One region of the Gottfriedia sp. ABJ_BB2_2 genome, then DNA from elsewhere that is predicted to be linked to it. Evidence: riboswitches for the same ligand, from Rfam matches in the RefSeq annotation. Region 1 holds a riboswitch; the other holds the start of a gene.

The links. Region 1 has a riboswitch for S-adenosylmethionine ahead of fbpA (Fur-regulated basic protein FbpA). Riboswitches for the same ligand answer to the same signal wherever they lie in the genome.
Region 2: linked by a shared signal. The riboswitch ahead of ACX6U0_RS03465 (trans-sulfuration enzyme family protein) and the one ahead of fbpA (Fur-regulated basic protein FbpA) in region 1 are both predicted to bind S-adenosylmethionine.

Annotation. Positions count from the first base shown of each region.
Region 1 covers NZ_JBVFKR010000002.1:486,139-501,789, forward strand. Annotated here, with positions in the region: gene ACX6U0_RS07375 (DUF2935 domain-containing protein) at 1-131, opposite strand, end outside; gene ACX6U0_RS07380 (cupin domain-containing protein) at 326-844, shown strand; gene ACX6U0_RS07385 (SH3 domain-containing protein) at 968-1,492, opposite strand; partial or broken gene ACX6U0_RS07390 (catalase) at 1,805-3,364, shown strand; gene ACX6U0_RS07395 (acyl-CoA thioesterase) at 3,545-4,039, shown strand; gene ACX6U0_RS07400 (WD40/YVTN/BNR-like repeat-containing protein) at 4,129-5,022, opposite strand; gene ACX6U0_RS07405 (flavodoxin) at 5,019-5,477, opposite strand; gene ACX6U0_RS07410 (hypothetical protein) at 5,510-5,908, opposite strand; gene ACX6U0_RS07415 (hypothetical protein) at 6,187-6,381, opposite strand; gene ACX6U0_RS07420 (hypothetical protein) at 6,716-7,240, opposite strand; gene ACX6U0_RS07425 (glycosyl hydrolase family 18 protein) at 7,653-8,687, shown strand; gene fbpA (Fur-regulated basic protein FbpA) at 8,949-9,116, opposite strand; SAM riboswitch class I at 9,351-9,456, opposite strand; gene fumC (class II fumarate hydratase) at 9,607-10,995, opposite strand; gene ACX6U0_RS07440 (hypothetical protein) at 11,415-11,873, shown strand; gene ACX6U0_RS07445 (MFS transporter) at 12,027-13,067, opposite strand; gene ACX6U0_RS07450 (TetR/AcrR family transcriptional regulator) at 13,395-13,949, opposite strand; gene ACX6U0_RS07455 (organic hydroperoxide resistance protein) at 14,072-14,476, opposite strand; gene ACX6U0_RS07460 (organic hydroperoxide resistance protein) at 14,559-14,963, opposite strand; gene ACX6U0_RS07465 (LysR family transcriptional regulator) at 15,549-15,651, opposite strand, start outside.
Region 2 covers NZ_JBVFKR010000001.1:656,618-672,268, reverse strand. Annotated here, with positions in the region: gene ACX6U0_RS03515 (S9 family peptidase) at 1-1,947, shown strand, start outside; gene ACX6U0_RS03510 (Ig-like domain-containing protein) at 2,080-4,422, opposite strand; gene ACX6U0_RS03505 (sigma-70 family RNA polymerase sigma factor) at 4,875-5,594, shown strand; gene clpP (ATP-dependent Clp endopeptidase proteolytic subunit ClpP) at 5,625-6,209, shown strand; gene ACX6U0_RS03495 (GNAT family N-acetyltransferase) at 6,675-7,250, shown strand; gene ACX6U0_RS03490 (hypothetical protein) at 7,458-7,637, shown strand; gene ACX6U0_RS03485 (DMT family transporter) at 7,994-8,893, shown strand; gene ACX6U0_RS03480 (phosphotransferase enzyme family protein) at 8,973-9,872, shown strand; gene ACX6U0_RS03475 (cyclase) at 10,238-10,462, shown strand; gene ACX6U0_RS03470 (ATP-dependent DNA helicase) at 10,618-12,891, shown strand; SAM riboswitch class I at 12,983-13,086, shown strand; gene ACX6U0_RS03465 (trans-sulfuration enzyme family protein) at 13,168-14,337, shown strand; gene ACX6U0_RS03460 (trans-sulfuration enzyme family protein) at 14,343-15,476, shown strand.

The DNA.
Region 1 (15,651 bases):
AACGCCTTTGCTTGCTTTATCTCCTCTTTTTCTTTTTCAGCCAATCCATCTAAAATAAACTGAGAGTGGTCTCTTAATACATGTAACCAAAAGGAATGCTCGTATGTAGCAGTTTGGATGAAATTGTCCATTTTCTCCTCCTTAATAATGTATCATTAGTTCATTTTATTAAGGTGAATACTAATTTATTAATTTATATATATACAATGTAAGTACGCAAGGGGACTACATGCAATCGTTATATGTTACATTGCTTAACAAACATTTGCTTGGGTATTATGATAAATAAGTGAACACTTTACATATGAAAGGAATTGATTTCAAGATGAATCATCAACCTGAATACTGGATTTCAAAATTGGATTTGACCTCACATCCTGAAGGAGGCTACTACAAATCTACATATCACTCAACCGAACAAATTACTGATCATGAGTTATCTGTTCAATATAATGGAAACCGTTTACTTTACACTAGCATTTATTTCTTACTAAAATCTGAGGATGTTTCTCACTTTCACCGTTTAAAATCTGATGAGTTATGGTATTTCCATGCAGGAAGTGCTCTAACGATTCATGTAATCCACGAAAACGGACAGTACGAAGAAATAAAATTAGGTTTAAATCTAGAAAATGGAGAGGTACCTCAATATTTAGTTCCTAAAAATTCGATTTTTGGTTCATCTGTAATGGAACAAAATACATTTTCTTTAGTTGGATGTATGGTTTCTCCAGGTTTTGCATTTGAAGATTTTGAGTTATTTACTCAAAATGAATTATTAGATCAATATTCCGAGCATGAAGACATTATCAGAAAATTAGCATATGAAACACTTCCGGAGTAATTAAAAAGCGTTGGTCAAATCAGACCTAATATTTGGTACCTTCTACTGCATAAAAAATGGCAACTAATCCTTTATTCATTAGTTGCCATTTTTTTATTCTTTTTTATACCTGGTTAAATGTCTTTACTTCATATCTAAATAAGCTGTGCTTGCATATCCTTTTTGACCTTTGTAAGTTACGATTGCCCAACCTGTATTTACCGATGTTTTGTTCTTGGCATACCCTAAGAAGCTTACATTTGCCCCCTTAGGTAAAACAGTTAATACTTTGTATTTTGTACTTGGACCAGTACGTAAATTTAGACTCGCTTTCGTTTTAATGATTGATTGTACCTTTGCTAAATACTTTGTACTAATATATGCTACGCCACTTTTTGTTGTTGTAGTTTTAATCTGAGCCCAGCTTGCATTTGTATATTTAACAATTTCTATTTGATCTTTTTTCCTTAATGAATCAACTATTTTTGAGTTTGTACTTGGAGCAGAACGAACATTCAACTTAGTTGCAGTTACTTCATACACACTAATTGGTGCATCTATAACTGCTGCACTTACCTTTTGAGAAGATAATACCCCACTACTTGAAAATGTTATGGCACTAGTTAATGCGATTGTTGAAACAAATGCTTTTATTAATCTATTTTTCATATAGCTATTCCTCCATTAATACTAATTTTTTCAGTCTCTTTACGTAATTGAAAAAGGAAATTAGTTGTTTTTGTCTAAGATGTTTGTTTTCTCCTTTCCTTTAGTAGTTACATCATATGGCAATGTTGTTTCAAAATAAGTCATCAGATGTTTCGAAGTTGTAAACATTCATAGGCTAATCAGATCGAAAGATAAGAACTTAATTGAGTAATAAAAACTAAAGTAAGTAGGGAATATTTGTATATACCTTCCAATATATGGACACTCTAAACTTTGAATTTGTTTATTGGAGGCATACAAATGGACACTCATCACAACGAAGAAGAAATATTAACGAATCGTCAAGGACATCCAATTACTGATAATCAAAATGTTAGAACTGTTGGGAATAGAGGACCGACAACATTAGAAAACTATGATTTTTTGGAAAAAATCTCTCATTTTGATCGAGAGCGTATTCCTGAAAGAGTTGTACATGCACGTGGTGCTGGAGCAAGTGGTTACTTTGAGGCCTATGGGAAGGTCGGAGAGGAAGCAATCTCTAAATATACTAGAGCAAAATTATTTCAGGAAGCTGGCAAACAGACACCTGTCTATGTACGCTTTTCTACAGTTGTTGGTGGTGGGCATTCTCCGGAAACTTTGCGTGATCCACGGGGATTTGCAGTTAAATTTTATACTGAAGATGGTAACTGGGATTTAGTCGGAAACAATCTGAAGATATTTTTTATTCGTGACCCATTAAAATTTCCAGATATGGTTCATTCATTTAAACCTGATCCAGTAACCAACTTACCTGACCCTGAAAGAATGTTTGATTTTCTTCATTTAACACCTGAGTCTACTCATATGGTTACGTTTTTATTTTCACCTTGGGGTATTCCAGCAAATTATCGTCAAATGCAAGGCTCTGGAGTTAATACATACAAATGGGTAAATAAAGAAGGAGAAGCAGTCCTAATTAAGTATCATTGGGAGCCGCTTAATCAAGGAATAAAAAATCTTCTTCAAAGTGAAGCAAATGAAATACAATCTACAAATTATAATCATGCAACGCAAGACTTATATGAAGCAATTGAACAAGGAAATTTTCCAGAGTGGGAATTATGTGTTCAAATCATGAGTGATGATGAGCATCCTGAACTTGATTTTGACCCTCTTGATCCTACTAAACTTTGGGATCCAGAGAAGTTTCCATTTTTAAAAGTTGGGAAAATGGTATTAAATAAAAATCCAGAGAATTATTTTGCTGAAGTAGAACAGATTGCGTTCGGTACTGGTGTACTTGTAGATGGACTTGATTTTTCAGATGATAAACTTTTGCAAGGACGTACATTTTCTTATTCTGATACACAACGTCATCGTGTGGGTACGAATTATTTACAATTACCAGTTAATTCACCTAAGACACATGTTGCTACAAACCAACGTGACGGCCAAATGGAATATAAAGTTGACATGGCACCGGGACAAAACCCACATGTGAACTATGAGCCTTCATCTCTTGGAGGTTTGAAAGAAGCACAAAAAACAGGTAAAGATCATGAACCAAGTTATAACGCAAAATTAGTACGTCAAAAAATTGACAGACCAAATGATTTTGCTCAAGCAGGTGATACTTACCGTGCTTTCGATGAAACTGAAAAAAGTGAATTAATCTCAAACCTTGTAGACGCTTTAAAAGTATGTAAGCCACATATTCAAAAAACAATGGTTGGTTATTTTACAGAAGCTGATGCAGATTATGGAAAAAGAGTTCGTGAAGGCTTGGAAAAAGCGAATCGTGAACGATCTGATCATACAAGTAATCATGCAGCAGACAATGCAGTAGATAAATCGAAATCGATGGGGCATGAATCCGATCGATATTAAAAAACAGGTGTTGGTACGATTGTACCAGCATCTTTTTTTATGACGGCTTGCTACATCCGCATGGTCCATTATGAAAACTAATAGTTTACGCATGTTTCGTCACAAGCTAAAATAAGAGTATGACTTTTTAGAAAATTATGACATACAATTCACAGTACGAGATATGGAGGGGAATGATCTATGGATAAATATTGCCATGAGACAAAAGTGATCCGAACAAAAAGAGTATTTCCTAATGAAATTAATCACTTCAATACATTATTTGGCGGCGTTTTAATGTATGAAATCGATGTAGTTGCTAGTATTTCTGCAGCAAAGTTATGTTTATGTGAATGTGCAACAGTTTCAACAGACTCTGTTGAATTTTTACGTCCAATTTTACCTACTGATGCTGTTTGTTTAGAAAGTTTTATTAGTTGGACTGATGAACGGTATATGGAAGTATTTGTAAAAATCACTACTGAGAATTTACGGACTGGTCAACAGCAACTCGCTGCTACTGCTTTTCTCACATTCGTTGCCTTAGATGAAAATGGAAAACCTCGTCCAATTCCACAAATTCGTCCTTCTACTGATGAAGAGTATGCTTTATATTTCGGAGGTAATGAACGAGCACGTTTACGAAAAGAGCGACGTAAATCTACATATGCAATTGCAGATATATTGACTGTCTAAAACCCAGTTTGTTTTATTTTATATAAAATCGATAATCAACAATAAAAAAAGGAAATTCATCTTTATATTGATGAATTTCCTTTTTCATATTAACAAACTCTTTGTGAGTTTTTCTCAAAAAATCTTGTTTCATTTTGTGCAGCAACTATATAATTCTCGTTTTCGTTGCAAATTCTCCAGCCATGCCCTCTTACATAATCACATGGTACAATTTGCTGACTTTCTAAATATACTCTAGAAACCGTACTATATCCTGATTCATTTTGACTTGAAGTTGTAAATAAGACACCATTATGTGCACTAATATCTAAATAACTACCTTGAACATCCGTGCTATGACATTGATTCCAATGATATTCTGTTTTCCTTTTGATATCATGTAAAGAAATAAATTCAATGATTCCGTCTTTACCTCGACAAGAACCGCTTACTGTTACTAACTGTTGATTCGTAACAAGCATTGCTGATATCATTTGATTCGTTTTTGCATTCAATTTTGTTATTTTATGAGATGTTAAATCCATCATCCATACTCCACCGTTTTCTGGATGAATCTTTGTTCCTATAAACAAATACTTCTCATATAGGCAAAGTGAACGAATTGATGGAGGATTTTGAACGCCAAAAGGTGATAAAACACTCCAAGTCTCTCCATAATTAATTGATATGTAAATTACTTTTTCTCCATGGGCAACTACTAACCCTCTTCCATTACTAACAATACTCCAAACGTTTGCTTTAGTTGGAAAATGCTCTACTAACCAATCAATTCCACCATTTGTACTTCGAATAAATATTCCATTATCGCCAGCACCATATATGATTCCGCCTGAACAAGTCAAATCTCTAATTTGGTAGTTTGATAATGATAGTGTACAAATCCACTTTCCATTTTCTTCTATGAAAATATTCTCACTAGTAGCTAAAACGATACTACCTTCTTCAGTTCTTGTTACCGCTGTAGAACTGAGTAAGTTATTCATAGTGCCGCGCCCTCTAATCGCCCTGCAAAGTTAAATGCGAATGTAACGCATCGTTCAATATCTTCTTCTGTTTCTGGTGCAAGTTCTACCTTTAAACCTTGCTCAACAATTTCCGCTCCACATGCCACTAATCTTTCCTCTAATATGTCAACAGCTGCACAAAACTTTGGATAAGCGTGGTCACCTGATCCGAATACTGCAACCTTTTTCCCTGTTAAATCCATTGTCTCGATGTCATCATAGAAGTCTTCTACTTCATAAGGTAGCTCGCCATCTCCCCAAGTATACGCACCTAGAATAATACCATCGTATTCTAATAGTTTTTGAGTGTTGATGTTTTCAATTTCCTTCATTTCTATTTCATGACCTAAAGGTTCTATACTTGTTTTGATTAGTTCTGCAATTTCCTCTGTATTTCCAGACATACTAGCGAATGCGATTAAAATTTTTGACATGTGTATTCTCCCCTTACATTCAATTTTATTATTTAAATAGTCTGTGCAAATGCTTCCATCATTTTCGTTTTCATTTCTTTTAACAAACGAAGTTCATTTGCATTAGAAATAAATGCTTCTCTATTATTTTGATCAAGTGCCTCGTTAACTTTAAATTGTAAGTGATTTAGCTTTAGGTCTATATCCCAGGCTGAACAAATACTTCCATTTGAATGTAATGAATCCAAATCTTCTACATGAATATAAAACTCAAATTCATCATTGTTCTCTACTAAATAATGCCATCCTAAGCAATCTACATATTTACGTTCATTTGTAATTGTCCAAATATCCCCTTCATGAAACTCTATTTTATGTTGATGTTTTTGACCAGGACAACAGCACGTTACTTCCTGTTGAAATGTTTCAAGTATCATAAAAGTTTTATCCATAATTGTACTCCTTTGCTTATCTATACTTTTTTTACATTCCTATATTGGTTTGTTATAAAGATTCCTATTTATATCCTAACTTTCTAAAAAAGATAATCCTCAATCAGTTGAAACTGATAATCATTTTCATTTATTATGATATATGATAATGATTATCATTGTCAATTTAATTTTTAAACAATTTTATTGTAAATGTCCAAATAAAAAAGAACCTATAGACAGGCTCCCACAGTACTTTCATAGACCATCTTCAATTAGATGAATTTTTCAACTGAATATTATCTCCTTTGTCTCGAACCACCAAAAAATAACAAAATAATGACGAGACATGTAATTCCAACAATTATAAACGGCATTAGTCCAGAACTATATACCATATAGATTTTAATATGACGAATAGCATTTACGATGATAAAAACGATTAAAAAAAGAACTAAGAAAAAGATCAGAGCCGTATTTTTTTTCTTTCTCAATTTACCAGCCCCCTTAAAAAACAAATTCAATTGTCTTCTCAAATATGAAAATAAAGGAGTTTAGTAAACTTTATTAAATATGACTTGTATACATTCGAACATTTCAATTTTTGTTTAGACAGTTTATTGATACGTTAGATCAGAATTAAGACCTTTACAGAACAATTATTAAGTGAAAAGAAGCCTGTAGTCTTTTTCATATTTTCAAAGACTTGTCCTAAGAGAATATTTAAAGGATAGTTACACATGACTGTACTAACTATCCTACGTTTTTTTTATTCACAATATAAAAGTTTATTTTATTAAAGACAAATCTATTAATTCCGTAAAGCAATTATCTACAAATCCATTTCCATCCTTGGTTCGTCATCATCCATCCACATTGTTGACCCATGCCGCCACCTTGGCCCATGCCGCCACCTTGGCCCATACCTCCGCCTTGACCCATGCCTCCGCCTTGGCCCATACCTCCGCCTTGGCCCATGCCTCCGCCTTGGCCCATACCTCCGCCTTGGCCCATGCCTCCGCCTTGGCCCATACCTCCGCCTTGGCCCATACCTCCGCCCATTTGCGGACATTGTACGCCTAAATATTGTAAGCCGACCATATCATTTTTGTGAACCATATTGGCCATACCGTTTTCCATAATATTAACCATACCTGTAGCCGCATTTATTCCTAATAAGTTAAATGTATGTTCTCTTCCGCCCCAAAAAGATTTAAAGCAATGCCCTAGTCTTCCTAACTTAATTTGATCTTCAATTGTAGCTTGTGGAACTAAAGTTGGTGCTGTACCTACTCTATAATAATAATCATATAAACTACGGTAATATTCATATTCGTCATTGTTATAAAACAAATTAAAACCCTCCTTTAAGTTACATAACACTATATGAAATTATCTAAAAATGGTTATTAGTGGACAATTCATTTATTTGCCTATTTTGAAAACGCTTTATGATACTACGAAATAAAAACCACTTTTCAAAAAGTGGCCAAAGAATAACTATTTAACTTCTATCCTAACCCGTGCTTTACCAATAAATATCCTTCTTTATATGTGTAACTCCTCTTTATATGCTTTCCTTTTTATAGTCATTAAACGAATTTGAAAATAATTGATAATATAAACAAAAATTATAATTCATTTTAAATATTCAGTTAAATATAGAATATTAGGTGTCGATACAACTAATAATGACAGATAATAACAGATTTTTAGAATTCATATTTTGAGCTTGTTACTTACTTATTAAGGAGATGACACTTAGATGCGTAGACTTGCGGTAATTGTCGCTGTTATATTTCTTACATTATCAACTTTGCCAGAACAACCATCAGCTGTGACAAAAAAACTAATTCTTGGTTATTATACAAATAAACCTAGTTCAACGATTTCTTTTCAAACAAATCATAAATTTATGAATCAAATCGCCACTGATACTTATAAGTTTGACGCTACTGGTAAAGTCATGGGAACAGCACCAAAGGAGATTGTTGATCTTGCGAATTCTAAAAATGTCCAACCTTTTGCAGTCGTCTCGAACTTTGGGAAAACTGATTGGGATACTGCTCTTGCCCATAAAATTTTATCAAACACGGACATCCGAAAAAAATTTATCTCTAATTTATTGTCATTACTTCGAGCAAATCAATACAAAGGTGTCAATATAGACTTTGAAGCATTATCACCAAAGGACCGAGTTTTATTTAGTAAATTTATTCAAGCAGTATCAAAGAAGCTATCCGCAGAAGGTTATTTAACAATGGTATCTGTTCCAGCAAAAGTTAAGGATAATCCAAAAGATTCTTGGTCAGGAGCATACGACTTTAAAACACTAGGAAAATGCGCAAATTTTATTCAAATAATGACCTATGATGAAACAGGTTATTGGTGGAATCTCCCAGGTTCAGTAGCTAGTCTTCCATGGATCAATGCATCTCTAAAATACGCAGTAACCGTTATAAATCCGAAAAAAGTTTTAATGGGTATAGGTGCTTACGGAAATGATTGGAATATCACGAGTCATAAAATAACAGAAAATAGAAGAGTACCTTTAAGTGAAATTCCACAATTACTTGAGCGCACAGGAGCAACACCGATTAGAGACAAAGCATCTGCTTCTATGCATTTTAGTTATAAAGATCAAAAAGGTCACACCCACGAGGTTTGGTACGATGACGCTACAAGTATTTCAAAAAAAGCTCAGTATACAAATAAATATAATTTAGGTGGTATTTCTATTTTTGCGCTTGGAATGGAAGGACCAGATTTTTGGGGAGCAATTAATAGAGGACTACAGTAAAACCACCTTTTATAGGTGGTTTCAGACTACCCGCCCAAACGCTCGCTTTCTTCGTTGCTTCTCCTGCTTGCGGTGCTCATTACCGTCAAAGGTAACTCCGCTCTTCGCAAGACAAGCGTTTTCAGGTAGTCTGAATCTCTTAGTTTTTTTAATTTGACTATAAATGAACCACCTTTTTTAGGTAGCTTCATTTTTTCAATTATATATGATTAATGCCCTCATACTCATATTCACTTTATTAAAAATAAGTTTTTTAACAGATTAATGAACTTTATTGTGCTTTTTCTCATTCATTACTCGATTGTATTCTTCTTCTAACTCTGTTAGTGTTATTTCAAATAAATGAGAGGATTCTATTTTATATACTCCAACTTTTATCAGTTTATTAATTAGATCATTTTTTCGAGTTTCAACCAATTTTCTCAACATATTTTCCAATTCAATTCCTCCTTAGATTCAAAAATATTTACATCTATTCCAAATAAAAATTATACTTTTCACATAAGAATACTAGGTTTTACAATTATGCAGATCCATCCCCTTGTCCCTCCAGCTCTTTGGGTAAGAAATGATATATTTTTTTATTCAGGCATTAAATCCTTAACATAAATTAATAAAAAAATCCTCTTCTAAGATAGAAGAGGACTAAAAGCATTTCAACTCTTCTTATCTTTCAGGTATTACCCTGATGGAATTAGCACAGTGTTCAGGAACGAACCTGTTGCTGAGGTATCATAGGGCCAAGTCCCTCCACCTCTCTGGATAAGATTATTTTTATGTATTTATTAAATTTCCGACTGATTGAACCAAGATTAACCGATTTAAAAAATCGAGTCAACCCATTTAGTAAATGTTAGACTTTTCAGTTTTTTAAGACACAACATTTAATGTATTTTTCTAATTGATTTGTTGAAATCATTTATTCTTTTGGTTTAGTCATATTTTCTGGCCTAACGATTCGATCAAAATCTTCTTCTGAAAGGTATCCTGTTTTTAAGGCTGCTTCTTTTAGGGTCTTACCTTCCTCATATGCTAATTTGGCAATACTAGCTGCTTTTTCATAGCCAATGTGAGGATTTAGTGCAGTTACTAGCATAAGAGAATGATGTAAGTGCCTTTTAATGACTTCTAAATTTGCTTCTATCCCGCTCGCACAATGCTCGTTAAAGGAGTTCATCGCGTCTGAAAGTAGTCTAATCGACTGAAGAAAATTATAGATAATAACTGGTTTAAATACATTCAATTCGAAGTTTCCTTGACTCGCAGCAAACCCAATTGTCATATCATTTCCTACGATTTGAGTTACTACCATTGTCATTGCTTCAGATTGTGTTGGATTTACTTTGCCTGGCATGATTGAACTTCCAGGTTCATTTGAAGGAATCGTTATTTCACCAATTCCACTTCTCGGTCCACTTGCCATCCATCTGATATCGTTGGCAATTTTCATTAAATCGGTTGCCAAGGCTTTGAGCGCACCATGAGTATAGACCATTTCATCATGGCTTGTTAGTGCATGAAATTTATTCTTTGCTGATGTAAATTCATATCCAGTCAACAAACTAATTTCTTTCGCAACCATTTCCCCAAACATGGGATGTGCATTTAGTCCAGTTCCTACCGCAGTTCCACCAATAGCAAGTTCGCTCATAAATTTCATACTGTCCAATATCATTTGCTCATTTTTTTCAAGCATACGATGCCATCCACTAATTTCTTGCCCTAAAGTTAAAGGCGTTGCATCTTGTAAATGAGTGCGACCAATTTTAATAATATGCTGATATTCATCTACCTTTTGCATGAATGTATGTTTCAGGTCATTTAAGGTCGGAAGCAATTGTTTATTTAATTCAATGATAGCTGCTATATGCATTGCAGTTGGAAATGTATCATTTGAGCTTTGTGACTTATTCACATCATCATTCGGATGAATACTCTTTTTACTCCCAAGTGCCTCCAATAATTGATTTCCTCTATGTGCAATTACTTCATTTACATTCATATTTGTTTGCGTACCGCTACCAGTTTGCCAAACTACAAGGGGAAAATGATCATCTAGCTTCCCACTTAAAATTTCATTTACAGCTTCGATAATGGCATCGGCTATTTCATTATCCAATTTACCTAGTTCTTTATTTACCAATGCTGCACATTTTTTGATGATTGCTAATGCATGTATTAATTGAGCTGGCATCCTTTCAGTACCTATTTTAAAGTTTTGAAAGCTTCTTTGTGTCTGAGCTCCCCATAATTTATCTACTGGAACCTTAATCTCACCAATTGAATCTTTCTCAATTCTATACTTCAATCTCTGACCTCCTGACGAACAATCGATGACGAATCAAACTAATCAGATACCTACTTGAATCACCATCTTAGTTGCCTATTCTTCACATACTATTATTCTGCATTTAATAAATAAATATTATTTAAGGAAGAGTTGAATACCATTAGAAATAAAAATCCCATCAAGAGAGTTTGGACATAATTAGCTAGGTGTAATTTTGACGTTAAAGGGTAAAACTGATAAATAAGCTCCTTATTCAAAGAATTGACGGCTCCGAATACAATCGTTGTCGTTTGGTGGAGAAGTAGTTAAAATAAATTTTGTTTTCATAAAGTGAGTTGCTTCCTTAATCGAGACAAAACTACTAAATTTGATGTTAGTGAACTTACATTTTAAGCTTCTTCTGTTTGGGGTATTTCATAAGAAAGTAGGTATAAAACATGAGTGAAAACTTTTTTGCAAACTATAAAAAATTTGTTGTTCCACCTCAAGATCAACAAAAAGTTGAAAATGAAGCGTTTAACCCTAAGGATTATGCCTCTTACTATATACTGACACTTTCTCTGAATGACTCCCTTATTTCAAGCTGGCAAGAAGCTAAAGATTATGAAATAGATATTCATAAAAGTATTTTAAAAGTATTAAAAGAATTCAATGAAAAACAAAACGGCAATAAACACCTTAGGTTACTTGAGTTAGAGAATGATAACTCATATTTTGTCATTGCTTTGTCTTGTAAAAACGAAAATAATGAAACAAACGAAGAAATTTCAAACTACATAGAAAAGATGATTTCGACTCCTTTTTACATTGGGCAGAACTGGTACAGGCTTATTGGTCATAAGGGAAGGGTTGAGCGTAAAATCTTTCATATTACATTAAAGGAATATAGTATGTAAGGAATCAACAATGAACCATATGACTAGTTCTTAATCAAATGTAAAACCACCTTTGAAAGGTGGTTTTTTTTTCAAAATTTTAGCTTCCCACAAGTTAAATACAAGAAAGAAATTAAAAAAGGAAGTTATTTATTAATGTAAAATTTTTTTCATTTAGTTACTAAAGTGTTTTATATAATAGCGATTAAATTTGATTGAATACACCAGAATATAAATAATGAAAATTCCAAAGAACAAATTCATTAAAATCAACGAGAGATTCAAGTTAAAGAATTGAGTCAACACACCTACACCAATAACCGGAAAAATGAAACCAGAGTATGCACATATAAAGAATGCTGATATTGCTTTTGGACGTTCTTCTGGCTTCGGCAATTGGCTAGCAAATCTTAAAGTTACTTGAAATGTCCACCCGGCTCCAATTCCTTGGATGAATATACCTGCAAATAGCAAATATAAATTCGCTGTCTGACCAGAAAAAACAACAATCCATGATCCAAGTGCAAGAAACAGAATCCCTATACGCATCCGTGTAACGGGATTATGAGGCCAAGGAAAGAACTGCATTATGGCCCCCCCGCCTAAAAGCAACAATGTTAACAGCCCAGAAATAGAAAGATTAGAGGTTTGAATGACATTCTTGATAAATGCAGGTATAAGAGCAAATACAAGTCCGCCAAAGGTAAAAACTGTAAAGATAGGAAGCCCTATAAAAGACCAAAAATGGGAACGAATATCGTTTGGAACACCGAGCGTAAACTTAGTTTTAGCTGGTTTTTCTGCTTGAGAATCTTCGTGTTTCGGTAACATTTCCAATAATAGCAAGGAACTAAACAACATGAAGAGAAGAACCCAATACGGTAAACGAAGCTGCTGAAAATGCACATATTGCACTATTAAACCTGCAATAGCCGGTCCTAAACCAAAGCCTATTAAGACGGTAATTCCCGATAACTTGATAGCAGTGCCTATTTTTTTAGGTGGAGTATTTTTTATTAAAAATGCAACAGCAGTACCAGTAAAAGCGCCATAGGCAATGCCTTCCAATATCCTTGCTGCGTAAAGCATCCAAGCATCAAAACTAACAAGTAAAATCAAAGTCGAGACAATCGAAATCCATATACTGTAACGAACTACTCGTTTTAATCCCCAAAAAGTCCCACGTGAACTGACTATTAGTAAAGTAGGTATCAAAAATACAGCCTAAATGGCAAATAGGATGGTAACTTGAAAACTGTTTAGTTTATAAAACTGACTGTATAAAGGAAATAAAGAAGAAATAAATGTTGCTGCACATGACATCACAAGTATTACCCAAAGCATTCTTTTCATTTCAGCTTTCCCACCCCTTCAATAATTGAGTTTCACAAAATTTAAAGATATTTTATCCATCTTTTAAAATTAAAATTATATTATCGTAAATCAAGCAAATCTTGCTCAAACATTATTTAATCACTAAAAATCAGTAACTCTTTTTATTTACTAGTAGAAAAGTAAAGTAAACTCCCAAAAAACGTTTTCTCAAGATTTCTTTAAGAAATCGTTTAATTGGTTTATTACACCAGGTAGAATATCATCGCCTAAAACACGTCGGTATAATAACGCTCCTTTAATGCTAGATAATATCGTTACAGCTACCGTTTGTTTGTCATCAGTATTGTTTAGGATTTCTTCACTTTGGGCCTCTGCAACAAGTTCTGTCATGATCGATAATTCTAATCTACTGACTTCCTCAATTTTTTTTTGTACGACTTCAGGCAAAGAATTAAAATCCGTTTGTAATGAAGAAATTGGACAAATTTCAGAATACGTGAACCTTTCAGCCTGAAACTGAATGAACTTCATTAACTTCTTTTCCACTGAAACCGATGAATCAAATTCAAAGGATTTCAAGCTTTGAGCAAGACGTTCGGTAATCGCGATTCCTAAATCCTCTTTTTTTTCAAAATGATAATGAATACTTGCCTTAGTTACGCCGAGTTGTTTAGATATGTCATCATAACTGAACCCTACATACCCTTTTTGTTGTATTAACTTTATTGCTAAATCAATGATTTGTTTTTTTCTATTTTCCATAGTTTAGACGATTTTAAATTCCATAATAGAATTTAAAATCGTCTTTTTAAAGCTCCTTACGTTTCAGTCTTTTAGCCTCCTCCTTTTTTAAGAAAGGAGGCAGCCATTTTCAACTAAAATTATTAAACAACTTTTAATTCTACATCAACATTTCCTTTTATTGCTTTAGAATATGGACAATTTTGATGTGCCTCTTCAACTAATTCTCTAGCTACCTCTAAAGAAACTTCTGGGATATGGGCTTCCATTACAACACTTAGGAAGTAACCTGTTTCACCTTTCTGAATCGTTACATGTGAATTAAGTTCAGTTGTTCCAATTTTAATACGTTTTGTACGAGCAACTAAATTGATCGCTGATTCAAAGCAAGCTGCGTGACCGGCTGCAAATAGTTGTTCCGGATTTGTACCTGATCCACCTGAACCACCTAATGCTTTAGGCATTGATAAATTTAACTCTAAATTCCCATCAGATGAAGTAATTTTCCCTTCACGTCCACCAATAACTTTTACAGATCCTGTATACATTTAATTTTCCCCCTAATTTTTCATATTTTTTATCAATCATAAGACTGTTTGAGTTCGTTTTAAAAATTTTCCCTACACATTGTTAAACAACTTTTAATTCTACATCAACGTTTCCTTTTATTGCCTTAGAATATGGACAAATTTGATGTGCCTCTTCAACTAATTCTCTAGCTACCTCTATTGAAACTCCTGGGATGTGGGCTTCCATTACAACACTTAGGAAGTAACCTGTTTCACCTTTCTGAATCGTTACATGTGAATTAAGTTCAGTTGTTCCAATATTAATACGTTTTGTACGAGCAACTAAATTGATCGCTGATTCAAAGCAAGCTGCGTGACCGGCTGCAAATAGTTGTTCCGGATTTGTACCTGATCCACCTGAACCACCTAATGCCTTAGGCATTGATAAATTTAACTCTAAATTCCCATCAGATGAAGTAATTTTCCCTTCACGTCCACCAATAACTTTTACAGATCCTGTATACATTTAATTTTCCTCCAGTATTATCTTTATATTTTTTAAATCATTAGTCTGTTTGAGCCCGATATGAAATTAATTCAGCGTGTTTATATTGTTAGACATGATACCATTTGTTCAGAACTTGGAGTTCATCCTATTAAAGAATGAAAAGAGCATTATTTAGCCTCCAGAGCAGCTCCTTTCTGATATATATTTGTATTATGTCCTGTCATTATTAAGAAATACGGTTACTGCAATGACTATACTCCTTAATCTTACTTACTAGATGGTAAGTAAAATTTGAAACGTGTTCCATAAAGCCTGCAAAAATTTAGCAGAGGAGATTGAATAGATAACCTTATTGACTTTCTGATTTTCAATTCATATTATCTACTTCCTTTCTAAATATAAATTTATTGTAATAGAAATAGCTAATTTTCAACATCGAATAATAATAGGTAAAACTATAAAATAATCATGAGTTTTAATGTTACATTCCATGTGTTTCAAATCAACTCTAATAGATAATTCCTTGGTGAATTCTACTGTTGATTACCTGAAACATGTTCAATCTTTTGTAGTAGCAAATATGTTTAATGCCCACGTTACTAATTACGTGGGCATTTCTTTTGAATTCATTTCAACTTCATTTCCCTTTTTATACAAATCACTTAATAAACTATCTATGCGACTATATTTTTCAATATATGAATTC
Region 2 (15,651 bases), on a different contig from region 1:
TTTGTTGGAGATCCCCAATTATCCCCTAAGAAAGATAAGTTTGCCTATGTATTAACACATGTTGATCAAGAAATGGATGGGTACTACTCTTATATCTACATAACTGATTTAAACGGAGAAGGTAGAAAGTATACTTCTCATTACGTAAAAGAGAATCTTATAAAAGATACAGCACCAAAGTGGTCACCTGATGGAACAAAAATTGCATTTCGTTCTAATCGAACTGGAAAAAATCAAGTTTGGCTTTTACATATTGATGGCGGTGAAGCAATCCAATTGACAGACGTTAAGCAAGGGATCGGTGATTTTACATGGTCACCGGACGGAAATCAGCTTGCTCTTACGATTAATGGAGAATTGAAACTTTCAAATGAAGAAGAAAAGAAGAAAGATAAAAGTGATGTAAAGGTCATTTCTAGACTTCGTTATAAAGGTGATGGAGCTGGTATTTATAGTGACGAGCATAGGCATGTTTATTTATTTGATATTGGGTCAAAGGATTTCCGGAAGATTACTGATGGGGAGCATGATTTTTCTCAACCACGCTTTACTCCAGATGGGAAAAACTTATTCTATATTGGTACGAAAGCAGAGGATAAAGAGTGGGGTTACCTTCCTGCGATCTGGAAGTTTGATATTGATAATAATGAAGAGACACTTTTCTATCAAGGAAATGGGTATATAATGGCACCTACACTGTCACCAGACGGTAAATGGCTCGCTGCTGTTGGTCATGCGCGTGGCGAAAGAAGTCAGGGGAATGCCAATGTATTGCTGTTTTCTGTTGAGTCCGGAGAATTTACAAATTTAACAGAAACCTTTGATTACACAGTTGGAAATCTTGTTGGTGTTGATGCAAAGTATGACACAGCAGAGCAACGACTTATTTGGGACCAGGCTAGCTCGACTATTTATTTTAATGCAACCGTTGGTGGAGATTGTCAGTTATTTAAAGTGAATTTAGATGGAGAAGTTTCGTCACCACTTTCTCCTGGCAATTCAGTTGTTACTTCTTATGATATCGTAAATGATGAACAAGCTATACTTGTATTAGCTACACCTCATTCTACAGGAGACCTGGTTACTCAAGATTTACATAACATAAATAAAGTTCGTAAATTAACAGATTGGAATCAAGAGCTTTTTGCCGAAGTTTTTTTAAGTTCTCCTGAAAATTTTCATTATAAGAGCACGGATAATAAGGAAATTGAAGGGTGGATCATGAAGCCTTATGGTTTTGAAGAAGGAAAAAAATATCCATTGATACTTCAAATTCATGGGGGGCCCGCAACAGCTTATGGAAATGGATTACATCATGAAATGCAATTAATGGCTTCTAAAGGATATGTAGTACTTTATACGAATCCAAGAGGTAGTCAAGGCTATGGTCATGAATTTGTTAATGCTGTAATTGGTGATTACGGTGGGATGGATTATGAAGATATAATGGCAGGTCTAGATTATGGCCTGGAAAACTTTAATTACATCGACCATGACAATTTATTTGTGACCGGTGGCAGTTACGGTGGATACATGACCAACGTCATCGTTACTCGCACAAACCGATTCAAAGCAGCCGTTACACAACGCAGTATTTGTAATTGGCATAGTTTCTATGGTACAAGTGATATTGGTTTCTTTTTCACAGAATGGCAGCACGGACATGCAGATTTATGGGACGACGCGATTAAGCTTTTAGAGATATCTCCACTTCATCATGCTCGTAATGTGAAAACACCGATTTTGATCCTACACAGTGAACAAGACTTACGCTGTCCAATGGAGCAAGCAGAACAATGGTATGTTGCTCTAAAACGTCTAGGAGTGGAAACAAAACTAGTACGGTTCCCGGATGAAAACCATGATCTTTCTCGCTCTGGAAAGCCAAAACACCGCTTAGAACGCTTGCAGCATTTAATCGGATGGTTTGATGACCGTTGCCATTAAATATGTTAGGTACATGTTTGTATTTTAAAAAATAATTTCTCATTCTAGGAAAACGAATTTTATGTATATTAAGATACGTATCAACCCTATATTCTATAAATAAAAAGGTATGACTAAAGTCATACCTTTCTTTTAATTAACCTTTATAACTTTTTCACTACTATTGTTTGCTCCGTCTATTGCACGAACACGAACTGTCCATCCTTTTTGCACTTTGGAAATTTTTATTTTAAATGTTCCATCAGAAGATACTTTTCCATAACCAATTCTACTTTCAAGTTCATATGCATCTATAATAATCATAGCATTTTTTTCTGCTTTTCCTGTCACGTATGTTGAGTTGCTAGTGATTTTATTAATTACTGAAATGGCTGGTGCAGTTTTATCAGAGACTTTTGTTTGAACATATGGGCTAATCTCTTTATTCTTTGTAATAGCTAAAACTTTTATTATTTTACCTGCTGATTGTTTTGAAATTGATATCTTATATTCTCCAACATTGTTAGCTTTCACATTTTTAATGTACTTTCCATTAATATATAATTTAACCGTTGCGCTAGGTAATGTTTGTCCAGAGACTGATATTGATTTATCACTTATAGGTTTAATTGATAGTGGGACTATAACTTTACTAGTTTGTGATTTGCTAGTATTCCCTGCTAAGTCTGTTGCTTGATATGAAATTTTAGTATTTACCTTTTGTTTTGGTATTTTAATAACAAATTTTCCTTTATCGTCTGCAATTGATTTATACGAATACTTATTATTGATTTTAATATTTATGGTAGCTTTTCGTTCTGTTACACCCGAAATGGAAGTAGAGGTTGCTGTAACCTTATTTAAAGTGGTTCTAGGTGCAGTACGGTCTATAACAAAGTTAAATTGTTTATGTCCATTTGATGCTGATCCAACTTGAGAAGAACTAAATTGAGTAAATCCACTTTGAGTTGATTTAACTGCAACTGAATACTTACCTTCATTTGTTAATAGATTTTTACCTTTTATTATTGTTGTTTTGTTTCCATTACTTAAATTTACACTAGCATCTTCTGGAACTACGACATTTATGTTTGACTTAAAATAAGCAGTTGTTTCCAGTTCACTATTTTCCATTTTTTTATCTTCATTTACACTAATCCATCGGTAGTCCTTATAATTGTAATACTCTTTTTTACTTTTCACACTATAAGTAATTAAGTATACCCCTTTAGTTTGTGTATCTACATTCCCACTATAAGTAATAGCAGGTGTTAAATCACCTTCATAATTGGATATTGCTCCAACATTTAACATAGGGTTAAAACTATCACCAAGTAAAACATTATTGACACCTTCAGTTCCATAAAATACAGATTGAACATTAAGTTCTGGAAGAATTCCTGGATTCTCACTTGGTAAAATAAATCTAGTATTCCTAACAGCATCTGTTATATCTATTTGACTAATTTCATATTGTCCTTGAGGAAACTGGATAGGTAATTTTATAATTGATTTGTATTTCTTTTCATCTTCATTCCATGACATTCTAGTACTAATTGCATGGCTTGTAACTTTATTTTTAATTGAAATATTTACTTCAGTTATTCCGGTTTCGTTGTCCTCAGCATCAACATATGCAATAAAAGTGTCTCCAGGTTTAATAACTGATTTAGATAATGTTACAGAATGAAAGATTGGTTTAGTAAAATCATCTACCCCCCCAGAAACTGTAAATTTTTGATTTATTAAAAATGGGTAGTCACTAGCATAAAGCCGAGTTGAATTCTGATTATTACCGTTAAGTGTGACATCAAATAGATTCCATTCACCATTTTTCATGGAATTAGGAATTTCTACACTTCCTTCCCAACCATTTGTTTCCTTATTAAATTTGATAAACCCAGTAAAATAATCATTCGTTATTTTATGTCTAAATGTGATAACTCCTGATAATACAACTTGACTTGGATCAATTATACTTAAGTCAATCATTACTTTCTCATTAGGAGTAACAACTGGATTACGAATTGAAAAATCCATTAAAACAGGTTTAGTTGGTACTTCTGCTCCATCGATTAAATTAAAGTATAAATCTTTCATCAGTGGGTGGTCATAACTATAACTTGAAAAATTTCCAGCATTATCACTGAAGGTTATATTTTCAACATACCATTTACCTTTTAGTATTTTGGAGTTTTGACTCCACTCAAAGCGATACTGATTATTACCAACATAATGATACACAGTAGTTCTTGATGCTCCTGACGTATGTCTTAAAGTGATGATTCCACTACTCATTGTGTCTTCATTTAATCCTGATTCTACATCTGGATCTAATTCAAATATTAAGACAATATTATCTCCAACTTTAGCTTCATTCATATTAATTGAAGCTTTTATTAATTTTGGGGGAGTAACATCGCTGGCAGCATGCCCTATTAATCTAACAGGCAAAACTAGCAATATTACAATAATCATTGAAACTAATTTTTTCATTCATTTAAATTCCTTTCAGTAAGTATTCTAAGATGTACAACGTGTTTAATTATATAAGATTTATTATTTTCGGTAAATTAAAAAATTAATAATTCCAACTCAGGAGTCTTCACATCTTATAAAGAACATTTTTTGTATCATCGAGCAAATTGAAATTTTATAAATAAAGGTACAAAGAGAGGTTGGGAAATGCCATGAGGGCGCAAGTTGTAGTAGTAAGTTTTTGGCAAAACGCTAAGCATTCTATTCTAAAACTTAGATAATTAATGTATGCTTCTTGTATAGATTCATCTTAAATGAAGTAAAATTGCTTTTATGTCTAAAACATGATAAAGATAGAAGAATTTTTTTAAAAAATACATACATTAAATAAAAAAACTTTTTGACCCCGTATCTTTTTATCCTTCTAAAAACGTTTATAGGATAGAGAGTGTGAAAAAGGAGTGAACATAATGTCTAGTAAGCTTGGCCTATACAGCATAGAAAAGGGAATTCAGGTTGAAAGGTCTAATGAATATTATTGGATGGAACATTATCCAAAACTGCAACGGTATTGTCGTTTTCTTGCTCAAAATGAATGGGATGGTGACGATATCGCTCAGGAAACCTTTTTTAAAGCAGTAAAGTATTATGAACATGAAAAGATGACTGTAGCTTTATTAAATAAAATTGCTTACAATCATTGGATTGATACATTACGAAAAAGAAAAGATGAAACGATTAGTCCTGATTTGGAACACTCACTGACTGAAGAAAAGGATCAAATTGCAGATAAAATGAATAGTGTAGATCTACTACTTAAGTATTTTACACCAAAACAAGCAATTATCTTTTTTCTAAAAGAAGCTTTTCAATATCAATCCAAGGAAATTGCAGATATTTTAGAAACTACAGAAATGGCAATAAAATCTAGCTTACATCGTGCAAAAAAGCGGTTAGAAAAATTAAATAAAGAAGAACAATCTATTTCTGTAGAATATTTTTGGAATGTTGAAGACCGCGAACAGCTTGATAAACTGTTTCACGAAGCGTTAGAAGTACAGGATCCTACTGTACTCATAGAAGCTATTCCTTCACTAGATTGTATTGTTGAAAGTCCAAAAATGTTATTACGTAATTTCCAATCATGTCGAACTCAAACTCCTTCAAGCACTCTCTGTATGGCAGCATAGCCAATTAAAGCTTTTAAGGAGGATTTATAAATGAGTACAATTCCTTATGTTATTGAAAATTCTAATCGTGGTGAACGATCATATGATATTTATTCACGATTGTTAAAAGATCGAATTATTATTATTGGTGATGAAATTAATGACCATGTTGCAAATAGTGTTGTTGCCCAATTATTATTTTTAGCTGCAGATGATCCTGATAAAGAAATTTCTCTTTATATAAATAGCCCTGGTGGGTCAACTTCAGCAGGATTTGCCATTTATGATACAATGCAATACATTAAGCCAGAAATTAAAACAATTTGTACAGGAATGGCTGCCTCATTCGGTGCGATGCTTTTACTTGCAGGAACAAAAGGCAAACGTTACGCTCTTCCAAACAGTGAAATCATGATTCACCAACCATTAGGTGGGGCAAGAGGCCAGGCAACAGAAATTGAAATATCCGCTCGTCGAATATTAAAGTTACGTGAGCATCTAAATCAAATCATTGCTGACAGAACAGGTCAACCAGTTGAAAAGGTAGCGAAGGATACAGATAGAGATTACTTCATGAGCGCAGAAGAGGCAAAAAAATACGGAATTATAGATGAAATTCTCTATCCAAAGAATTAAGAAGTCTTAATGATACGTTTTCGAAATTAAAAAGGTTAGCGATGCTAGCCTTTTTTTGTGTATTTAGAAGTAGTTTAGATCAGAGACAAAAAGGTAGAGGAATTAAAGATTGAACGATGATAATTATTCCAAGTGAGGGTACCTATTTTTATCTAAAAAAGAATCGTCAAGGTACGTTTATGAAACAAACTAATAAACTGTACATAGTATATTAGAGTAATTTGGTAATTTATGGACAAGCTACATCCGATGTTAATGGTGTAGCGACATAATATTTTACAGACAATGGATCATCTAATGGTAATCCTTTATATTATAAAATGCTCCTTTTGTACGAGAACTTTCATGTATGAAAATGGTAAATACTTCAAATACTTCCTTTGAAGGTTGAATTAATAGGATATTTAAATTAATTCTTATCCAAAGCATGCACTATTGTTCAACAGACAGAAAGGGAGAAAACAAATGCATTGGTATGAAAAACTGAATCAATATTTTCCTATAGAAGAAATGAAATCTAGGGAGCATATGGAGACTTTATTAAAAGAGCGGTCAGATATTTACCATAAGGATGAAGGGCCTCATCATGTTCTTATGTATGCAGAACTAGATGATTTTGTATTTATCGATTATTTATTTGTTTCCAAAGATGCTCGTGGACAAGGATTGGGTAATAAGCTACTTGATCAGCTAAAGAAAAAGGGTAAACCGATCATTTTAGAGGTCGAGCCGGTTAATTATGATGATACTGATACGGAAAAAAGGCTACGGTTTTATAAAAGAGAAGGTTTTGAGCATGCTCAATCAATCGGATATAGTAGACGATCACTTGCTACGCAAGAAATAAATTCAATGGAGATTTTATATTGGTCTCCTAATAATGAGAGTGAAGATATCATATATAAAGCAATGAAGAAGACATACAATATGATTCACACATATAGGGATACTCATTTTTATGGTGAATCATATCAACCAGTTCATGAAGTACTTACATTTAATGAGAATAAAGAAGGACAAAACATGTTAGAAGACATATAAGTCTAATAATAGTAATTTATAAAATATAACAACTTGAAAGTAAGCCAAGGGAGTTTTATACTACCTTGGCATTTTATTTTTAACTAGGTTTAATAAATAAAATGTTAGCAAAAGTTAGTTAGTTCTTCTTTTTCAAATTTTAAATAAGAAGGAATTGGAAAATGTATGCAGAAGTATACTGATATAAGAATTTTTGGGGAGAAAGTGATGTCAAATATAACTTGGTTCGCAATTGGGGCAATTTTGTTAAGTATTGTAGATTATTCAATGTTTCATATTGAAAGCAAAAGATGGAAATGGTTTAAGAAAAGAACAAGAATTCAAAAAGTTGGTTTATATTGTACTGTTTTTGTAGTGCTAATCGTACTTAATTATGTGAGTTCTTAATAAAGTAAAGGAACTTCTAAATTAAACTATTCAATATGGGATTATGGGACAATGCCAGAGTTCAATGTGAAGTGCTTAGATTCCCAATGATTACACTTTTTAAAACTTACAAATTTAAACATATCTTTAAAAATTATGAAGTTCCAAAAACAGTAACAAGTAAATTGCTTAGGAACTATTTGGAATTTCAATTATTTTCTTGAATTATTCTAGTGAAACTAAAGCGATACTTCAAAAGAAGGTCGCTTTTTTACTGAACTATAAAGTAATTTATTAAAAGAATTAAATCGAGAATCTTTGAAATAAATAAGTTTGATTTTACAATTTCTGAGGCGCAGTAGGAAGAGGTAATGTTAATGACAAAGTTTATGTATATTTTTTGTTTGATTGTATGGGGACTTAATTTTATTGCGGTAAAAATTCAAGGTACTCCAGTAAGCTTGGAATTATCCTTGACTTTTCGACTAGTTATCACAGCATTTTTATTTTTACTTCTTGTTTGGTTCATCCGCCCAAAAGGGAGACCGAAAAGAGAAGACATCCCGTTTGTTTTAGTGTTTGGTATATGTAACTTTGCTTTAAGCTATCTGTGCCTTTATTACGCTACAATATTAAGTTCTGCAGCAATCGTAACATTGGTATTTTCGTTAAAAGTGATTGTAACCCCGATTGCTCTTCGAATTTTTTTAAAAGAAAAATTACATTCCCGTGTTCTAATTGGAGGAATTCTAGGTGTAGTGGGAGTATGTATTCTCATATATCCGACATTGGAAAACTTTCAAGGGTTCCATGACATAAAAGGAATTATGTTCGCTGTCATAGGTACTCTCCTAACAGCGGTTGGTGACGCCAGCTCGGCAAGGAACGCAAATCGAAAGGTCGATCCAATCTATGCAAATGCTATTGGATTCACAGTTGGTAGTTTATTGATGGCGGCAATCGTATTGTTTAAAGGACAAGAAATTGTAATTCCAACATCTGTTACGTACTTATCTGCATTGCTATATTTAACTCTGGTTGCTTCTTTTGCTGCATGGTTATTCTATTTGAAGCTAGTAGAAAAAATTGGAGGAGCTCAAAGTGGCTATATGGTCGCCCTTTTCCCTGCAATTGGTGGAGTGGCCTCGGTTGTAATTGGTGAGTCTAATCCATCAGTGTATTTGTTTGCAGGTTGCCTTTTTTGCTGTATAGGTGCAGCAATTGCTTTAGGTTTTGGAACTGGAAATCGGAATATGAAGCTGCCTATACAGGGATAGCTATGGATTTTCTTTTGAAACCAATCCATATATAGTACAAAATGTGAGTTGAAAAGTGGAGTGTAAGGAGGTATATAGGATGGAAGAAATTCGTATTAGACTAAACGGGGGATTTCATAACGATGTGTTTTATATAGAGAAAAAAAGTGAAGTAGTAAGAATTTCTGATATTAAGAAAACAAAGAAAATGGTTATGCAAGAGTTGAAATGGATGTATTTCTTATATGAACAAGGAGTTCCTGTAGCGAAGCCAGGAATGTTTTTAGATACTGAAGATAATAGGGTCAGAGCATACTTTGACTATGTTAAGGGTGACAACATTGATGTGACAAACCAATTTCACTGGAATGTAAAAATATTTGAACAAATGGGTAGGATTTTGGGAAGAATGCATGCTTTATCTAAAGAGTTCAAAGTAGATGACATAGATCGACCGGTATGGACAGTCGAAAATCCAGATGTATTTAGTATTAGAGAAAGTTTAAGTCCATGGATAAGAGAGATTTACGACAAATTAATGGAAAGTCTATTTCCATATGAAATTTCTCGAGATACATTTGGAATAATTCATAATGATTTCCACCAAGGCAACTTAATTATCAATAGTGCAGGTATTTTAACTACGATTGACTTTGATGAATGCTCATTTAATTGGTTCGCACAGGATATTGCGGCACTATTCTATCACGCTAATTGGCAAAATAACTCTTACAATGGCTATAAAGACACATTTCCTTTGATGTTCATGTCCCATTTATTGGCGGGATATAGAGAAGAAAATCGAATTCATGATGATATGATTAAACAAATTCCTATTTTCTTGAAGCTGCGAGAGATATTTTTATATAAATTATTCATAGAGATTTGGAATAAGAATAATTTAAAAGAATGGCAGAAATATACCTTGTATGAATTAGAGAACAATATAAAGAATGCAATCCCATATGCTGGGATTAGTGATTTTTCTATTTTCCTTTAAAGGACAACTGAATTTAATTTGTAAAAAATAGCTGGTAATCATTTGATAAACCTCTATTTTATTAAAAGGACTAATTGACTGAAAAAAGAATAATAGAATTACGATATTATTTTATATGCAGGTGATCCAATAGCTTACCAGTTTGATATGTTATTTGATCGGAAAACTTACTTTGGGCATCCATTGGATACTTCTATATTATCAAATGAGGTTGAAGTATTTATTCCAAACTAGTATTCTTTTTTTAAATTTACACATGATTTAATAGGATAAGACACATGTAAGGTAGTTCACAAGGTCATTGTTTCATTTAACTAGAATATGAATATAATAATCAACAAAAATCTAAATAAGGTGGATCAAAAATGGATAAAAGAGTCCAATTCGACTTTGAAATCGATTTTACAAACGGTGGTGGATTACAAGGCCAGGATTTTCGTCTTGATATTAAAGAAAATGACATTTCTGACGAAGAGCTAGCAAAGTATATTGTTGAAGATATGAGATTACTAATGGTTGGCGAAGTTAGAATATTGAACAAAAAAATAATTAATGAAAAACATAAGCGAATCCTTACTGACGAGATATGAATTTAATATGAAGTATGATTAGAATGAGACTGTCTAAAAATGGCAGTCTTTTTCATTGCCATTTCTTAAGTCTCTTTTCTAAATTGTTTTTTTTATAGACCGAACATATGATCACCATTTATGGTAAAATATAATACAAAAGGAGTGTACTCTGAATGGAAAATATGATAAAAGTATCTGTACGTTCGCTAGTTGAGTATGCTCATAAAAGCGGAAGTATTGATGTAGGGTATCAAAATACTGTTTCATTAGTAGAAGGCACAAAAGCACATCAAAAAATTCAAAATTTATATAATGAATCAGATTGTAAAGAAAGAACAACTTCGGGAACAATTAAATATGAAGAATTTGAGTTTCAAATAGAAGGTCGTTGTGATGGTCTCTTATTTAGGGATGAAAAATATATAATAGAAGAAATTAAATCTACTGTAAAAGATGTTAACAAATATAATGAAAATTCTTATCCTGTTCATTGGGCTCAAGCGAAAGTTTACGGTTATTTAATTTGTGAAGAATTAAACCTTGAACAAATATCGATACAACTAACATATGTAAATATTCATACTGAAGAGAAAAAGAGGTTTTTATTAGCTTTTACCCAGCAAGAATTGTACGAGTTCGTTCAAAATGTGATCAAAATTTATTACCCGTTTGCTAAATGGAAGTATGATCACATCCAAAATCGGAACGATTCAATAAAAGAATTGAAATTTCCATTTCCATCTTTTAGAAATGGGCAAAGAAAGTTAGCAGGAGCCGTTTATCAATCAATTCAAGATGGAAATAATTTATTTGCGGTCGCTCCAACAGGAATTGGAAAAACAGTTTCAACTATTTTTCCAACGGTGAAATCAATTGGTGAAGCTACAACGAATCGCTTATTTTATTTAACATCTAAAACAATTACTCGTACGGTTGCGGAAGAAGCATTTGGACGAATGACAGAACAAGGTTTGTGCATGTCATGTACAACCCTAACTGCAAAAGATAAAATTTGTTTCAAAGAAGAAACAATTTGTGAGAAAGATTATTGTGAGTTTGCAAATGGCTATTACGATCGAATCAATGAAGCAGTGCTAGATATTTTATCTAATGAAAAATTGCTAAGTCGAGAGAAAATCGAAGCATATGCTAAAAAGCATACAGTATGTCCTTTTGAATATTCACTAGATTTAACAAATACAGCAGATGCAATTATTTGTGATGTGAATTATATTTTTGATCCAAGAGTATCACTAAAAAGATTATTTGATGAACATAAGCGAAATTCAGTTTTATTAATAGATGAGGCGCATAATCTTGTTGATCGTGCTAGAGAAATGTATTCTTCGAGTTTATATAAATCAAAATTTCTAGAATTAAAAAGACATTATAAAGGAATAAATAACTCAATAGTTGAGAGCGTTAGTCAAATCAATCAATATTTCATTACTCTCCGAAAAAAATGGCAAGATCAAAAAATGCCAGTCTGGGGTAAATTAGATGAAGAATTTGTGGATTTGGTAAGGGAGTTTGTAGAAGTCGCCGAATTAAGTCTACCAGACGAAGAGGATTCAGAACGTAAGCAATTGCTATTAGATACATATTTTGAATCCCAAAATTTTGTAAAGATTGCTAGTTATTATGATGAAAAATATGTTTCGTATTTAGAAATGTATAAAAGTGAAGTTCATATGAAATTATTTTGCATTGATCCATCAACAATCGTAAATGATGTGATTAAAAAATTTCATTCTACAATTTATTTTTCAGCAACATTAACACCTCTTCAATATTTTCAAGATATGCTTGGTGATATTGAACGCGACTATACCATTAAAATAGATTCACCATTTTTAAAAGAACAGTTAAAGGTCGAAGTAAATCCGATATCAACCAGATTTACTGATCGTTCTAAAACATTAGACGAATTAGTTTCATCTATATATGAAAATATTAGAGCTAAAAAAGGCAATTATTTAGTATTTTTTCCATCCTATCAATATTTGAGCCAAAGTGTTGAATTGTTTACTGAGAGGTATGGAGAAATAGACATAATTGTTCAAGAAAATGGGATGACAGAAGAGGAAAGAGAAGATTTTTTGCTTAAATTTGATCAAAATAATGCAGAAACGCTTGTGGGTTTTGCTGTTCTTGGCGGAATATTTTCTGAAGGTATTGATTTAAAAGGTGATCGTTTAAATGGGGTAGTAGTTGTTGGTGTAGGTTTGCCACAGCTTTGTTTAGAAAGAAATATTTTAAGAGATCATTTTAATGAAGTTGGTAAAAACGGTTATTATTATTCATATGTGTTTCCTGGGATGAATAAAGTAATGCAAGCAGGTGGACGTGTCATCCGTACTGAAAATGATGAAGGTACATTATTATTAATCGATGACCGATATCAAAGTATGCTTTATCAGAGCTTAATGCCAGATGAATGGAAATAAATAGGTAATAATGTATTAAAAAATAAAAAATTCAAATAATGATTGATAATTTTCAGATTTATTAATATACTTGTAATTATAAAATTAAATAATCTTATCAAGAGTGGTGGAGGGACTGGCCCGACGAAACCCGGCAACTCTAGTTTTATACTAGAAAGTGCTAAATCCTGCAGGTGTAAACCTGGAAGATAAGGACGATATGTTTATTTTGAGACATAACCACTTCTTATTTTTTAGGAAGTGGTTTTTTTATTTTGATAAATGGAGGATTACAATATGACAAATACGAATGTGGTTTCAAAATCGAAACAAAAATCAATTGAGACAGTTGCTGTTCATGGTAGTAAAGGATATGATCCATTAACAGGTGCAATCAGTTACCCAATTTATCAATCAGCAACTTTTAAACATGAGGGACTTCATCAATCAACGGGTTATGATTATGCTCGTTTACAAAACCCTACAAGAGAAGAAGTTGAAAATACTGTAGCAAAATTAGAAAATGCAGAATTTGGGGTAGCATTTTCTACAGGGAACGCTGCTGTCACTGCAGTTCTTAGTTTGTTTAAAAAAGGCGATCACGTAATTGTTTCAGATGACTTATATGGTGGTACATATCGATTATTCGAAGAAATTTATTCGCCTTATGGTATTGAGCATAATTTTGTTGATACAACAGAAATTGATAATATTCTAGACACTATTAAAGAAAACACAAAAGGTATTTTTATTGAAACGCCATCAAATCCAATGATGAAAGTAACTGATTTAAAACGAGTTGTAGAAATTGCAAAAGAAAGAAATATCGTTGTCATCGTTGATAATACTTTTTTAACGCCATATTTCTTTAGACCGATTGAATTAGGAGCAGATATTGTTGTTCATAGTGGTACGAAATATTTAGGTGGCCATAATGATACATTAGCAGGGTTTGTAGTGACGAATTCTGAGAAAACAAATGAAAAAATCCGCTTTTACCAAAAATCTACTGGCGCAACTTTAGCACCATTCGATTCATGGTTAATCTTAAGAGGAATTAAAACATTACATGTACGAATGGAATATTGTCAAAGAAATGCGATGATCCTTGCTGAGTTTCTAGAAAATCATCCAAATGTAACTGACGTATTTTACGTAGGACTTCCAAACCATAAAGGCTACTCAATTATTAAAGAACAAGCAAGCGGATTTGGCGCGATGATTTCATTTAAAGTAAAAAATGTAAGTATTGTAGAGAAAGTACTTAGTAGTGTAAAAGTTATTACATTTGCCGAAAGTTTAGGTGGGGTTGAGTCTCTAATTACCTACCCGCATACACAAACTCATTCAGAAATGCCTGAGGATTTTAAAAGAAAGCTTGGTCTAGATGACCATACATTAAGATTATCTGTTGGTATAGAACATATAGATGATTTACTAATTGATTTAGAGAATGCATTAGGTTGATGAGTATGAAATTTGGTACGAAATTAATTCATAATGGTAATGAAGTTGACCCTTATACTGGTGCATTAAGTATTCCAATTTATCAAGCATCAACTTTTCATCAACCCAATATTGAAAATTTAGGTAAATATGATTATGCAAGAAGTGGAAATCCGACGAGAGAAGCTTTAGAAAATACGATAGCTCAATTAGAAAACGGCGTTAGAGGTTTTGCTTTTTCATCAGGTATGGCAGCCATTTCCTCAGTTCTCTCTCTATTTTCAGCTGGAGATCATATCGTTATTTGTGAAGATGTCTACGGAGGAACGTTTCGGATTGCCACTAAGGTATTCAATCGATTTGGCATTGAGTTTACATTTGTAGATGCATCAGATACAAGTGAAATCGAAACAGCAATCAGGCCAAATACAAAAGGGCTATATTTAGAAACGCCTTCAAACCCTTTATTGAAAATTACAGATTTAAAAGAAGCAATTAAGATTGCGAAAAGAAATGATGTAATTGTCATTGTAGATAATAGTTTTCTGTCGCCTTATTTTCAAAAACCATTAGACTTGGGTGCGGATATCGTCGTTCATAGTGCGACTAAATTTATCGCAGGACATAGCGATGTAATTGGTGGTCTAGCAGTTGTGAACTCTGAAGAATTAGCAAGGGATTTATACACTATTCAAAATTCATTTGGAGCAGTCTTAGGTCCACAAGATTGTTGGCTAACATTAAGAGGTCTGAAAACATTAAAAGTTCGGATGGATGTATATGAACAAACTGCACAAAAATTAGCAAATTGGTTAATATCAAATGAATGTGTGGAAGAGGTGTACTATCCAGGACTGAAAGATCATCCGGGACACGATATACATTTTGAGCAAGCAAGTGGCGGAGGAGCGGTATTGTCATTTACATTAAAAACAGTTGATCAAACAATTCGTTTTTTAAAAAATGTAGAAAATGTAGCAGTAGCAGTGTCTCTAGGCGGTGTAGAAACGATTGTTTCTTATCCAGTAAAGATGTCTCATGCAGCAATTCCAAGGGATGTAAGAGAAAGACTTGGTGTAAAGGATACATTAATTCGTGTTTCAGTTGGTTTAGAGGATGTAGAGGATTTAATATCAAGTTTCCAAAAAGCATTAATATAAGGGAAGAAGTATGGGGTAATCAATATTCCATACTTTTTTTGATTTCTCAAATAATGGATGAAAACTTAATGAAAATTACTATTATAGATAAATTATTGTGTTGAAATTGTGTATTAACGAATATTTTGTAGTAGAAATTTAAAAATGTTCGTATTTTTACTTGAAACCGTTTCAT